One region of the Spirillospora sp. NPDC048823 genome, then DNA from elsewhere that is predicted to be linked to it. Evidence: predicted binding sites of a transcription regulator. Region 1 holds the regulator's gene; each other region holds the start of a gene.
The links. Region 1 encodes LexA, which represses DNA repair genes until DNA is damaged. Its sites were predicted from a motif close to TCGAACANNTGTTCGA; they were not measured.

Region 1 (4,525 bases):
GCCTCGATGGTCAGCGAACGGTTCGTGCCGGTCTCGTACCGTCCCACGAATCCGTCCGACTGCAGCCAGCCCGCAAGTGCGGACTCCGCGTACCCGCGGGAGGTGATCTCCGTCTCGCCGTAGGCGTCCCGCCGGTGCCATTCGAGCTGGTCACCGGCCTTGAGCTCACCGGCCTGGACGAAACGTCCCGTTCCGGCCCCGGTGGCCTTCCAGACGAGGTGGTCGGGGGTGACGTCCAGGGTGTAGCCGGCCTTGGTGTGGATTCGCAGGACGTCCCGAACCCCGTTGGCCTTGGTGGCGACGATGCGGGTGAGCCCGGTCGCGTCGTACACCTTGGTGCCGACGGCGTCGTCCTCGACGAGCCTGCCGATCGGAATCAACCCGGCAGGGGTGCTCACCAGCGACTCGTACGGAAGACACGCCGAGACCTGCTGCGGGGACTTGGTGCCCACGTTGAACCAGACGGGGGAGTTGAAGCTGAACATCTGGTGGACCAGGGCGTACTTCAGCTCGTGCTCGAAGATCTCGGCGTCCTGGTCGGTGGCGAAGTAGCCCTGTTCGAGGCCCGTGCCGACGTACATGCTCACGACGCGGTCGACGAGCTGCTTCAGGCTCCATTCGCGCTGCGGTGTGCCGACCGCGCCGCGGAAGTACTTGGACGTGACGATGTTGGCGGCGTTCAGCGACCAGAAGTCGGGGAACTCGACGCCGCGCTGCTCGAAGTTCACCGAGCCGTCGCGCCAGTTGGTCATGACGACGTCACGACGTTCCCAGCGCAGCTCGTCGTACGGATGCACGCCGGGTGTGGTGAAAATACGCTCGATCTTCAGGCCTTTACGGCTCCCCTTGCCGCGTCGTGCCGCCGAGCCGCTCACCGTCTCCGTCATGACCTTCCCCCTCTCGGGCCCTCCCGCCGGGCCCTGCTCAGGAACAACTCCGCCGCCGCACGGGCCATGCCCGCGCGGAGGCCGCTCTTACTTGTGCTGCTTTGTGTTTCCGGAACCCGCCCCTACCGGGACGGGCCGGGCTCCCCCGAGGAACCGGCCTTCCGCAGTGTCTCGATCTCCTTGGCGAAGTCGTCCAGCGACTCGAAGCTCCGGTAGACCGAGGCGAATCGCAGATAGGCGACCTCATCGAGTTCGCCGAGCGGCCCCAGGATCGCGAGGCCGATCTCGTGCGAGGGGATTTCGGCGGAGCCGGAGGATCTGATCTCCTCTTCGACCCGCTGTCCCAGCTGTGCGAGCGCATCCTCGTCGACCGGACGGCCCTGGCAGGCCCTGCGCACACCGGCGATGATCTTTTCCCGCGAGAACGGCTCGGTGACCCCGCTGCGCTTGGCCACCATCACGAGCACATTCTCCTGCGTCGTGAATCGCTTGCCGCATTCCGCGCACGACCGGCGACGCCGAATGGCGCCGCCGTCGTCGGTGGAGCGGCTGTCGATCACTTTGGTGTCAGGGTTGCGGCAGAACGGGCAGTGCACGTCCAATCCCTCCCCTGACAGAAACGCATCACACCTCCGAGTAACGCCACATATAGGTGAAGTACATCGGTGTGACTACTAGATGTTGTGGTCAACCGTACGGCTCACCGCAGGCGTTCGCAACCTGATCCGCTGCCTCACGCGCCACATCCGGCGCGTCCCCCCAGGTCACGTGAGCCCTCCCGGATTTCCTCCCGGGCGTGTCGTCACAGACCGTCTCCGGCGGCACACTCCGCCGCGGCAGACCCCCTGGTGAGCCCGTGTTCGGCCCCGGAGATCAGCGGGCGGGGAGGCGGATCTCCTGGCCCGGCCGGACGGTGGGATCGCCGCCCAGTCCGTTGAGGTCGATGATGCGCTGGACGACGACGCGGGGGTCGGTGCCCCGGTCGGCGTCGGAGGCGATGCCCCAGAGGGTGTCGCCGGGTTCGACGACGACGGTCTCGGCGGCGGCGGTCGGGCCGCGATGGCTTTCGCGGCCGCCGGCCAGTGCGCCGGTGCCGACGGTGAGCCAGAGGATGACGAGCGTGACGGCGGCGGCGAACAGGACCAGGACGGCGCGACCGCGGCGGGTCAGGCGGATCGGGACCCGGTCACTGTGGGGTGAACCCGACATCTCTCCCCTCCTCGACGTCGAATGCATTTTCGATCGAACGCCTGTACGATGTTCTACAGGGGGCGCCGACAAAAAGCGAGCACATCTTCGAACAATTGTTTGATCATCGGGCCGGGACGCGATAGCGTTCCATGACAAGGAGTGACGGATCGAGGCGCCCGGGAGGCGACGAGCGATGAGCAAGGTCCGGGAGCTGCCCGACGGGCCCATGGACGAGACGGGCCTGACGCAACGGCAGCGCATGGTGCTGGAGGTGATCCGCGACTCGGTGCAGCGCCGGGGGTACCCGCCTTCGATGCGCGAGATCGGCGAGGCCGTGGGTCTGACCAGCACCTCCAGCGTGTCGCACCAGCTCCGGGCGCTTCAGCGCAAGGGTTTCCTGCGCCGCGACCCCAACCGGCCGCGGGCCGTGGAGGTCCGCGTGCCGGGTTCGACGCCGGTGCGGACGGACGAGGAGGCCTACGAGGCCGCCGGGGGCCAGCAGACCTCGGTGCGGCCCGCGCCCGCGTACGTGCCGCTGGTGGGGCGGATCGCCGCCGGTGGGCCGATCCTGGCCGAGGAGGCCGTGGAGGACGTGTTCACCCTCCCCAAACAGCTGGTCGGCGAGGGCACCCACTTCCTGCTGAAGGTCAGCGGTGACTCGATGATCGACGCCGCGATCGCGGACGGTGACTGGGTGGTCGTCCGGCAGCAGCCGGTGGCCGAGCAGGGCGACATCGTGGCCGCCATGATCGACGGCGAGGCGACGGTGAAGACCTTCAAGCGCCGGGACGGCCACATCTGGCTGATGCCGCAGAACCCCGCCTACGAGCCGATCCCCGGCGACGAGGCCTCGGTGCTGGGACGTGTCGTGGCGGTCCTCCGCAAGATGTGAGACCGCACGATGTGAGACGCACGCCGAGACGGCCGCCGGAAGGACCCGGCGGCCGTCTTCGCGTGCCGTGCCCGGTCAGCGCTTCGGGACGATGTTGACGATCTTGGGGGCGCGGACGATGATCTTGGCGATCTCGGCGCCGCCCAGGGCGTCCCGGACCCTGGTGGAGTCCAGGGCCAGCCGCTCCAGTTCCTCGTCGGCGATGCCGGGGGCGACCTCCAGCCGGTCGCGGACCTTGCCGGCGACCTGGACGACGCAGGTGACCGTCTCCTCCACCAGCAGCGCGGGGTCGGCGGACGGCCAGCCCGCGCGGATGACCGGGGCGGTGCGTCCCAGCAGCTCCCATGCCTCGTCGGCGGTGTAGGGGGCGAACAGCGACAGCAGCGTCGCGATGGTCTCGGCGGCCTCGCGGACGGCGGGGTCGGACGCGCCGGGGCCCGAGTCGATGGCCTTGCGGGTCGCGGTGACCAGTTCCATGATCCGGGCGATCGCGACGTTGAACCGCTGCGTCTCGACCAGGGTGGTGGCCTCGTCGATGGTGCGGGCGGTGACGCGGCGCAGGGCCGTGTCGCCGGACGCGACGTCGGCGCCGGGCGGGGAGGCGACCTCGGTGGCGATGCGGTGGACGCGGGACAGGAACTTGGACATGCCGTGCGGTGACACGTCCGCCCAGTCGATGTCGTCCTCGGGCGGGCCGGAGAACAGGATGGCCAGCCGGACGACGTCCACGCCGAACTCGCCGATCTGCTCACCCAGGTCGACGCCGTTGCCCAGCGTCTTGGACATCGCCTTGCCCTGGTTGATCACCTGGCCCTGGTTCAGCAGCCGGCGGAACGGCTCGGTGAAGTCGATCATGCCCATGTCGTACAGGACCTTGGTGAAGAACCGGCTGTACAGCAGGTGCAGGATGGCGTGCTCGACACCGCCGGTGTACTGGTCGACGGGCATCCACTTGCGGACCTGCTCGACGTCGAACGGGCCGTTCTCGTAGCCGGGCGAGCAGTAGCGGAAGTAGTACCAGGACGAGTCGACGAACGTGTCCATGGTGTCGGTGTCGCGTTTGGCGGGGCCGGCGCACTTGGGGCATTCGACGTTGACCCAGTCGGACGCGGCGGCCAGCGGTGAGGTGCCCTTGGGCGCCAGGTCGGCGCCGCGCAGGCCTTCGGGCAGCGTCACGGGCAGCTGCTCGTCCGGGACGGGGACCTCGCCGCACGACTCGCAGTGCACGATCGGGATGGGGCAGCCCCAGAACCGCTGCCGGGACACCAGCCAGTCGCGCAGCCGGAAGTTCACCGAGGCGCGGCCGGTGCCGCGCTCGGCCAGGATCTCGGTGATGCGGGTGATGGCGTCGGCCTTGGTCAGCCCGTCGATCGGCGCGGAGTTGACGATCGCGCCGTCGCCGGGGGTGGCGACGCCGGTCTCGGACGGGTCGGGCAGGCCGGTCTCGACGACGACGCGGACGGGCAGGCCGAACTTCAGCGCGAAGTCCAGGTCGCGCTGGTCGTGCGCCGGGACGGCCATGATCGCGCCGTGCCCGTATTCGGCCAGGACGTAG
Region 2 (4,525 bases), on a different contig from region 1:
GATCCGGCCGGGCGCCTACCTGACGCGCGAGCACACCCGCGCGTCCCAGGTCTTCGTCCTGCGCGCCGGGGCGGTGAAGGTCTGGGTCGACCGGGACGGCGAGGTCGCCATCCTCGACGTCCTCGGCCGCGGCGACCTCGTCGGCGAGCTGGAGGCGGTGGACGGCGGCGTCCGGCACGCCAACGTCGAGGCGCTCACCCGCGTGGAGGCTTTCGTGCTGCCCGCCGCGCGGTTCCGCGCCGTCCTCGACGACCACCCCGGCTCGGCCTGGGCCGTCGCCGCCGTCCTCGCCGAGCGGCTGCGCGACGCCAACGAGCTGCGCGTCGCCCACTTCCCCGACGACCCCGAACGCCGCCTCGCGACCCGGCTGCTGCGCCTGGTGTCGCGCTTCGGATCGCCCGTCAAACAGGAGCGCCCGGACGGCGTCACCGCGGGGCCGGACGAGGTGGCCGAGGACGGCGGCGTCCAGGTGCAGATCCCCGTCACCCAGCAGGACCTCGGACGGTGGGCCGGCATGGGCCGCCGCAAGGTCGCGCAGATCCTCGCCACCGACCCCGTCCGCGGCGGCCTCACCGTCGCCCGCAACACCATCGTCGTCCGCTCCGTCGACGCCCTGCACCGCCTGGCGGGCCACGACTCCGACTGACCGCGCCCTCGACGGCGGGCCCGGGGGCGTCCCTCGGAGATGCGTCAGAAGCCGGCGGGCCGGTGCGGCCAGGGCGGCGGCACCGGCAGCCGGCCGTCCGGGCGGATGCTCACGCCGGCGCCGTCCGTGCGGCCGCTCAGCCAGCCGAGCAGCGCCCGCCCGGACCCGGACGCCTCCGGGCCGCCCGGCGTCCACCCGAGGCCGGCGGACTCGCCGGAGTCCGTCGCGGTGATCCGGAGCCCGCCGAGTTCACCGCGGAGCCTCTCCGGGAGCGCGGCCATGTCCGCCAGCGTGGCGCCCAGCGACCACCGGACATAGGGCTCGGGCCAGTCGGCGGGCCCGTACCCGGCCGCGAGGTCGACGTGATGCGCCTCCACCTCGTTCCAGCGGCGGTGAACGGTGTACCAGGCCGGGTGGGACCAGCCCCCCATCGCCTTCACGGGAGCGTTCCAGGCCTCTTCGGGCAGCGTCCTCGCCTGCTCGGCGAACCGCGCGCCCGTCGCGCGGACGTCCTCGACCAGCTCGTCCCGGCTGCGTCCGGCGCCCTCTTCCAGCGCGGCGTTGCGGGCGTCCAGGCTGGGGTACTGCGGGATTTCCACGCCCGTCCGCGCCCATTCGAGCAGATTCCACAGGGAGTCGGCATTACGGGCAATATGGGTGGCCACATGCCCGCGACTCCACCCGGGCAGCGCCGACGCCGCGCGCAGATCCTCGTCGCCGAGTTTCGACAATGTCCGGACGATGCTCTCCACGCCGGAATCAAGCTCATCGATCACTTCTCGCCAGTCCATTGCGCGCCTCCTAGACCAAAAGTGCCTCCATCCTTTCGCACGGCCCCTCCCCATGCCACACAATGGCGATCATGGAACTTCCGATCTGCGTGACCTGCGGCGTCCAGTACGCCGGGCCCCGCCCCGACTGCCCGATCTGCGAGGACGAGCGCCAGTACGTCGGCTGGGACGGTCAGAGATGGACGACCCTGGAGGAACTGCGCACCGATCACCGGTGCCGGATCGCCGAGGAGGGCCCCGGCGTCATCGGCATCGGCACCGAGCCGGCCATCGCCATCGGCCAGCGCGCCCTGCTGCTGCGCGCCCCGTCCGGCAACGTCCTCTGGGACATGATCACCCACATCGACGACGACCTGGTCCGCCAGGTGGACGACCTGGGCGGCATCTCCGCGATCGCGATCAGCCACCCGCACTACTACGGCACCATGATCGAGTGGGCGCACGCGTTCGGCGCCCCCGTCCTCATCCACGAGGCCGACCGCCGCTGGGTGGCCCGCCCGGACGACGCGGTGGTCTTCTGGTCCGGCGACACCCACGAACTGGCCGACGGCCTCACGCTCGTCAACGCGGGCGTGCACTTCGACGGCGGCCAGGTCCTGCACTGGCGGGACGCCCGCGCCGTGTTCTCCGGCGACATCCTGCAGGTCGTCAACGACCGCGACTGGGTCAGCTTCATGTACAGCTATCCGAACTTCATCCCGGAACGCCCCCGCACGGTCCGCCGCGCCCTGCGCCTGCTGGAGCCCTACGAGTTCGACCGCGTCTACGGCGCATGGTGGAAGAAGATCGTCTACACCGACGGCAAGAACGCCGTCCGCCGCTCCGCCGACCGCTACCTCTCCCACGCCCTGGACGACGAGTGACCCGGGCCGGCGCCCCATTCCCGATCGGCGCCGCCGAGGGGTGTTCTGGTGGCGGGGGGCGTTCGAACACGTGTACGGTGCGGTAGTGCCGTCCGGGCCCTCCGGGGAGGGTCATGAAATGCGGCGGCGGCCGCCGCCGTTGATGGACTCGGGGGATTCTGTCGCACCCCCTGGCTAGCCTTGAGACCGACCTGTCTCTCCCGGCGGTCGCGCCCAGAAGAGGAACCGGAAGAACACCGTGCATGACCGACTCATCGTGCGTGGAGCACGCGAGCACAACCTGAAGGACGTCTCGCTCGACCTCCCTCGGGACTCCATGATCGTGTTCACCGGTCTGTCGGGTTCCGGGAAGTCCAGCCTGGCGTTCGACACGATCTTCGCGGAGGGGCAGCGCCGGTACGTCGAGTCGCTGTCGGCCTACGCGCGCCAGTTCCTCGGGCAGATGGACAAGCCCGACGTCGACTTCATCGAGGGCCTGTCCCCGGCGGTGTCGATCGACCAGAAGTCGACCAGCAAGAACCCTCGGTCGACGGTCGGGACGATCACCGAGGTGTACGACTACCTGCGGCTGCTGTACGCGCGGATCGGGCATCCGCACTGCCCCGAGTGCGGCCGGCCGATCAGCCGGCAGGCGCCGCAGCAGATCGTCGACCGGGTGCTGGAGCTGGAGCCGGGCACCCGGTTCCAGGTGCTCGCACCGGTGATCCGCGGCCGCAAGGGCGAGTATCTGGAGCTCTTCCGCGAGCTGCAGTCCAAGGGGTACTCGCGGGCGATCGTGGACGGGCGGACGATCCGGCTGGACGAGCCGCCCAAGCTGAAGAAGCAGGAGAAGCACGACATCGCGATCGTGGTCGACCGGCTCTCGGTGAAGGACACCGCGCGCCAGCGGCTCGCCGACTCGGTGGAGACGGCGCTGGGCCTCGCGGGCGGCACGATCGTCCTCGACTTCGTCGACATGCCGGAAGGCGACGAGAACCGCACGCGGATGTACTCCGAGCATCTGTACTGCCCCTACGACGACCTGTCGTTCGAGGAGCTGGAGCCGCGGTCGTTCTCGTTCAACTCGCCCTACGGCGCGTGCCCCGACTGCACCGGTCTCGGGACGCGCATGGAGGTCGACCCGGAGCTCATCGTCCCCGACGAGGAGCTGACGCTCGGCGAGGGCGCGATCCAGCCGTGGTCGAACGGGCACGTGAGCGACTACTTCCTGCGCCTGCTGTCCGCGCTCGGCGACGCGATGGGCTTCGACCTCAACACGCCGTGGGAGAAGCTGCCCGCCAAAGCGCGCAAGGCGATCCTGAACGGGCACGAGACCCAGGTTCACGTGCGCTACAAGAACCGTTACGGCCGGACGAGGTCGTACTACACCGCCTACGAAGGCGTGATCCCCTACATCCAGCGGCGGCACGCCGAGTCCGAGAGCGACACCAGCAGGGAGAAGTTCGAGGGCTACATGCGGGAGATCCCGTGCCCGACGTGCGACGGCGCGCGGCTCAAGCCGGTCGTGCTCGCCGTCACCATGGGCGGGATGTCGATCGCCGAGGTCGCCGCGATGCCGATCGGAGAGGCCGCGAAGTTCCTGCTGGCGATGGAGCTGAGCGACCGCGAGACGCACATCGCCGAACGCGTCCTCAAGGAGATCAACGCCCGGCTCGGGTTCCTGCTGGACGTCGGCCTCGACTACCTGACCCTCGACCGGGGGTCGGCGACCCTCGCCGGCGGGGAGGCGCAGCGCATCCGGCTGGCGACGCAGATCGGCTCCGGGCTGGTCGGCGTCCTGTACGTGCTGGACGAGCCGTCGATCGGCCTGCACCAGCGCGACAACCACCGGCTGCTGGAGACGCTGCTCCGGCTGCGCGACATGGGCAACACCCTGATCGTCGTCGAGCACGACGAGGACACCATCGCCGCCGCCGACTGGATCGTCGACATCGGCCCCCGCGCCGGTGAGCACGGCGGCGAGATCGTCGTGTCCGGCACCATCGAGGACTTGAAGAAGTCCGACCGCTCCCTGACCGGCGCCTACCTGGACGGGCGCCGCGAGATCGCCGTCCCGGAGATCCGCCGCCCCCGCACGCGGGGCCGCGAGATCACCGTGAAGGGCGCGCAGCAGAACAACCTCCGCGACGTGGACGCGGCGTTCCCGCTCGGCGTCCTCACCGCCGTGACCGGGGTGTCCGGGTCGGGCAAGTCGACGCTGGTCAACGACATCCTGTACAGCTCGC
Region 3 (4,525 bases), on a different contig from region 1:
GACTACGACAACCACATCGACAAGTGGGCGTTCACCGTCCCGTTCGTCTGCGGCGCCACCAGCCTCGGCGAGGCGCTGCGCCGCATCACCGAGGGCGCGGCCATGATCCGCTCCAAGGGCGAGGCCGGCACCGGCGACGTGTCCAACGCCACCACGCACATGCGCCAGATCCGGCAGCAGATCCGCAGGCTGCAGTCCCTGCCCGAGGACGAGCTGTACGTCGCCGCCAAGGAGCTCCAGGCCCCCTACGAGCTGGTCAAGGAGGTCGCGTCCGCCGGCAAGCTGCCCGTCGTGCTGTTCACCGCCGGCGGCATCGCCACCCCGGCCGACGCCGCCATGATGATGCAGCTCGGCGCCGAGGGCGTCTTCGTCGGCTCCGGGATCTTCAAGGCCGGCAACCCGGCGCAGCGCGCCGAGGCCATCGTCAAGGCCACCACCTTCCACGACGACCCCGGCGTCATCGCCAAGGTGTCCCGCGGCCTCGGCGAGGCCATGGTCGGCATCAACGCCGCCACCCTCGGCGACGACCAGAAGTTCGCGGGCCGCGGCTGGTGAGGCGGGCGTGCCGTGCGGACGGCGCCGCGATGAACGGGCCGTCCCCACTGCACACGGCGCCCTTACAGGGTTTACGCTGGCGGCGCGGCCGGTAAGGGTAACGCGGGCCCCGGGGCGGTGCCCGGCCGCGGGAGGGGAGAGCATGGCTTGGTCGGTCGCGCTGGCGTGCGCGAGCTCGGGTGAACCCACCGAGGTGTTCCGGCCGGGCCTGGTGCCCGATCCGGACGCCGCCGCGGCGATCGCGCGCGGCCTGTATCCGGCGGACACCCTGACCGAGACCGGTGACACGGTCCTGGACTTCGCGCTCTGGCCGTACGAGGACGAGCTGTTCGTCGGGGCGTTCGAGCGGGCGCTGCTCCTGTGCGACCGCCGGCTGTTCTGCCTCGACGACGACGCCCGCCGCATCGCCGACACCGCGGCGGCGGCGCTGCCCGGCGCGCACTGCGGCGTCCTCGTCCTGCACACCGTCATCCGCGGCTGCTGGTTCCGCTGGTACGAGTCCGGGGAACTGCTCCGCGACGTGTTCGTCACCGCCGAGGACGGCGTCGTCGTCGACCAGGGCGAGCGGCTCCCCGCCGAGCGGCCGTTCTGGCGGGCCATCGACGCCGGCGCGCCCGACGTCCCGCTGCCGTTCGACCCGGAGGAGTTCGGGCTCGCGCTCGCCGAGGCGCACATGTTCGGCCGCGGCATCGCCGACCGCGGCAAGGACGGCTTCCTCCCGCTGGAGCTCCCGCTGCGCCGCTTCAAGCACGTGTGACGCGCCCGGACCCGGAAGATCCGCGAGGTCGGGGGGCGTTGTCGTGAACGTCTAGGCTTGCACGACCCCGCGAAACCCCGGAAGGTTGCACGTGACCGCTGTGCCGACGATCGGTGTCCTCGCCCTGCAAGGCGACGTGCGTGAGCACGCGACGGCCTTGGAGGCCGCCGGGGCGCACACCCTGAACGTACGCCGCCCCGAAGAACTGGAGCGGGTCGACGGGCTCGTCCTGCCCGGCGGGGAGTCCACCACCATGTGGCGGCTGGCGCGCTCGTTCGAACTGCTGGAGCCGCTGCGCAAGCGGATCGAGGCCGGACTGCCCGTCTACGGATCCTGCGCCGGGATGATCATGCTGGCGGACCGGATCCGGGACGGCGCCGCGGGCCAGGAGACGCTCGGCGGCATCGACATGACCGTGCGGCGCAACGCCTTCGGCAGGCAGGTCGATTCGTTCGAGTCCGCCGTCCCGCTGACCGGTATGGGAGACACGCCGTACCACGCCGTTTTCATCCGCGCACCCTGGGTGGAGTCCGTCGGTGACGCCGTCGAGATCCTCGGACGCGCCGAGAGCGGCCCGAACGCCGGTAGGATCGTCGCCGTCCGCCAGGGGCGCCTCATGGCGACCGCGTTCCATCCGGAGTTGACAGGCGATTTCCGCGTGCACCACTACTTCGCCGATCTGGTGCGCCGGACGACAGAGGAGGAGTGACAGATGTCCGGCCATTCCAAGTGGGCGACGACCAAGCACAAGAAGGCGGCACTCGACGCCAAGCGGGGCAAGCTCTTCGCCAAGCTGATCAAGAACATCGAGGTCGCGGCCCGCACCGGCGGCGGCGACCCGGACGCCAACCCGACCCTCTACGACGCCATTTACAAGGCGAAGAAGAACTCCGTCCCCAACGACAACATCGAGCGCGCGCGCAAGCGCGGCGCCGGTGAGGAGGCCGGGGGCGCCGACTGGCAGAACATCACCTACGAGGGCTACGCCCCGGGCGGTGTCGCCGTCCTCATCGAGTGCCTGACCGACAACCGCAACCGCGCCGCCTCCGAGGTGCGCGTCGCCCTCACCCGCAACGGCGGCTCCCTCGCCGACCCGGGCTCGGTCTCCTACATGTTCAACCGCAAGGGCGTCGTGATCGTCCCCAAGGACGGCACCAGCGAGGACGACGTGATGATGGCCGTCCTGGACGCCGGCGCCGAAGAGGTCAACGAGCTCGACGAGGAGAACTTCGAGGTCGTCAGCGAGGCGGGCGACCTGGTCGCCGTCCGCAGCGCGCTGGTGGACGCCGGGATCGACTACGAGTCGGCCGAGAGCAAGTTCCTGCCGACCGTCACCGTCCCCCTGGAAGAGGACAACGCCAAGAAGGTCTTCCGGCTCCTGGACGCCCTCGAAGACTCCGACGACGTCCAGGACGTCTACGCGAACTTCGACGTCTCCGACGACATCCTGGCCACCCTGGACTGACGCCGCGGCCCCCACGGCCCCCCGGCCCCGGCCGGGATCGCGACGCGCCCCCGACACCCGCCGCCCCGCCCTTCTCTCCGGATTTTCCGCCGACACGCCGCCGCCCCCTCCACGATGCGGGGCCGGATTGGTAGCGTTGGCGGCCGAACAGGTGATCGAAGGAGCGGCCTTGCGGGTGATGGGGGTGGACCCCGGGCTCACCCGGTGCGGGGTGGGGGTCGTCGAGGGCACCCCGGGCAAACGGCTCCACCTGGTGCACGTGACCGTCGTGCGGACCGCGCCCGAAGACGACATCCACCTGCGCCTGCTGGGCATCGAATCGGGCATCGAGGCGCTGATGGACGAGTTCCGTCCCGACGCCGTCGCGGTCGAGCGCGTGTTCTCCCAGCACAACGTCCGCACCGTGATGGGCACCGCGCAGGCGGCCGGGGTCGCGATGCTGGTGGCGGCCCGCCGCGGCCTGCCCGTCGCGCTGCACACCCCGAGCGAGGCCAAGGCCGCCGTCACCGGGAACGGGCGCGCCGACAAGGCGCAGGTGACCAGGATGGTGACCCGGCTGCTGTCCCTGGAGTCGGCCCCGAAACCGGCGGACGCGGCCGACGCGCTCGCGCTGGCCATCTGCCACGTGTGGCGCGGGGGAGCGCAGCAGCGGCTCGCCACGGCCCAGCGGTCGCGGATCGAGGAGGCTGCCAGGGCCGAGCGCGAGCGCCTCGCCGCCCGGAACAGCACCGCCAGGAACAGCGCCGCCCAGAACAGCACCGCCCAGAACAGGGGAGGAACCGTACAGTGATCGCCTTCGTCAGCGGCCGGGTGGCCGCCGCCGGGCCCGACGGCGCGGTGATCGACGTGCACGGCGTCGGCCTGGCGGTGCAGTGCACCCCCGCCACCCTGGCCGGGCTGCGGGTCGGCGACGAGGCGAAGGTGCCGACCTCCCTCGTCGTCCGCGAGGACTCCCTCACCCTGTTCGGCTTCGCCGACGACGACGAGCGGACGGTGTTCGAGATGCTGCAGACGGCCAGCGGTGTGGGGCCCAAGCTCGCGCTGGCGATGCTCGCGGTCCACCCGCCCAACGCGCTGCGCCAAGCGGTGGCGAGCGAGGACCTCACCGCTCTCACCAAGGTCCCCGGCATCGGCAAGAAGGGCGCCCAGCGCATCGTGCTGGAGCTCAGGGACCGCCTCGGCGGCCCGGTCGGGGACGGCGCCGGCGGCGTGCGCGCGCCCGCCCGCGCCGAGCCGTGGCGCGAGCAGGTCCAGATGGGCCTGATCAACCTGGGCTGGTCCGCCAAGGACGCCGACGCCGCCGTGGACGCCGTCGCCGCCGACCTCGACGGGGGCGAGACGCCGCCGGTCGCGGCCCTCCTGAAGTCGGCGCTGAAGAAACTGAGCAAATAATGAGCGGGAGCGAACCGGGGGGTGTGGGGGGTCGTCCCCCCACAGGGAGCAGGATGAGCGGGAGTGAGCCCGAACGGCTGGTGTCGCCGGATGCGGACGGGGCCGAGGAACAGCGGATCGAGGCCGCGCTGCGGCCCCGGAAGCTGGACGACTTCGTCGGGCAGGAGCGGGTGCGCGAGCAGCTCTCGCTGGTGCTGCAGAGCGCGCTGCGGCGCGGCCGGACGCCCGATCACGTGCTGCTGTCGGGCGGGCCCGGCCTCGGCAAGACCACCCTCGCCATGATCATCGCCGCGGAGCTGGGGCAGCCGCTGCGGATCTCCTCCGGCCCGGCCATCGAACGGGCCGGAGACCTGGCG

Region 2: a site for LexA is predicted at 2,363-2,378, ahead of uvrA (excinuclease ABC subunit UvrA). Genes of this name have one in related genera too.
Region 3: a site for LexA is predicted at 2,921-2,936, ahead of ruvC (crossover junction endodeoxyribonuclease RuvC). Genes of this name have one in related genera too.

The regions. Positions count from the first base shown of each region.
Region 1 is NZ_JBICUT010000001.1:821,486-826,010, forward strand. It holds gene ACGFK0_RS03590 (LAGLIDADG family homing endonuclease) at 1-887, opposite strand, end outside; gene nrdR (transcriptional regulator NrdR) at 1,010-1,483, opposite strand; gene ACGFK0_RS03600 (LysM peptidoglycan-binding domain-containing protein) at 1,761-2,096, opposite strand; gene lexA (transcriptional repressor LexA) at 2,272-2,970, shown strand; gene leuS (leucine--tRNA ligase) at 3,046-4,525, opposite strand, start outside.
Region 2 is NZ_JBICUT010000005.1:426,016-430,540, reverse strand. It holds gene ACGFK0_RS15470 (Crp/Fnr family transcriptional regulator) at 1-646, shown strand, start outside; gene ACGFK0_RS15465 (maleylpyruvate isomerase family mycothiol-dependent enzyme) at 691-1,437, opposite strand; gene ACGFK0_RS15460 (MBL fold metallo-hydrolase) at 1,509-2,300, shown strand; gene uvrA (excinuclease ABC subunit UvrA) at 2,539-4,525, shown strand, end outside.
Region 3 is NZ_JBICUT010000024.1:50,577-55,101, reverse strand. It holds gene pdxS (pyridoxal 5'-phosphate synthase lyase subunit PdxS) at 1-555, shown strand, start outside; gene ACGFK0_RS35705 (DUF6928 family protein) at 698-1,312, shown strand; gene pdxT (pyridoxal 5'-phosphate synthase glutaminase subunit PdxT) at 1,404-2,021, shown strand; gene ACGFK0_RS35695 (YebC/PmpR family DNA-binding transcriptional regulator) at 2,025-2,777, shown strand; gene ruvC (crossover junction endodeoxyribonuclease RuvC) at 2,947-3,567, shown strand; gene ruvA (Holliday junction branch migration protein RuvA) at 3,564-4,169, shown strand; gene ruvB (Holliday junction branch migration DNA helicase RuvB) at 4,223-4,525, shown strand, end outside.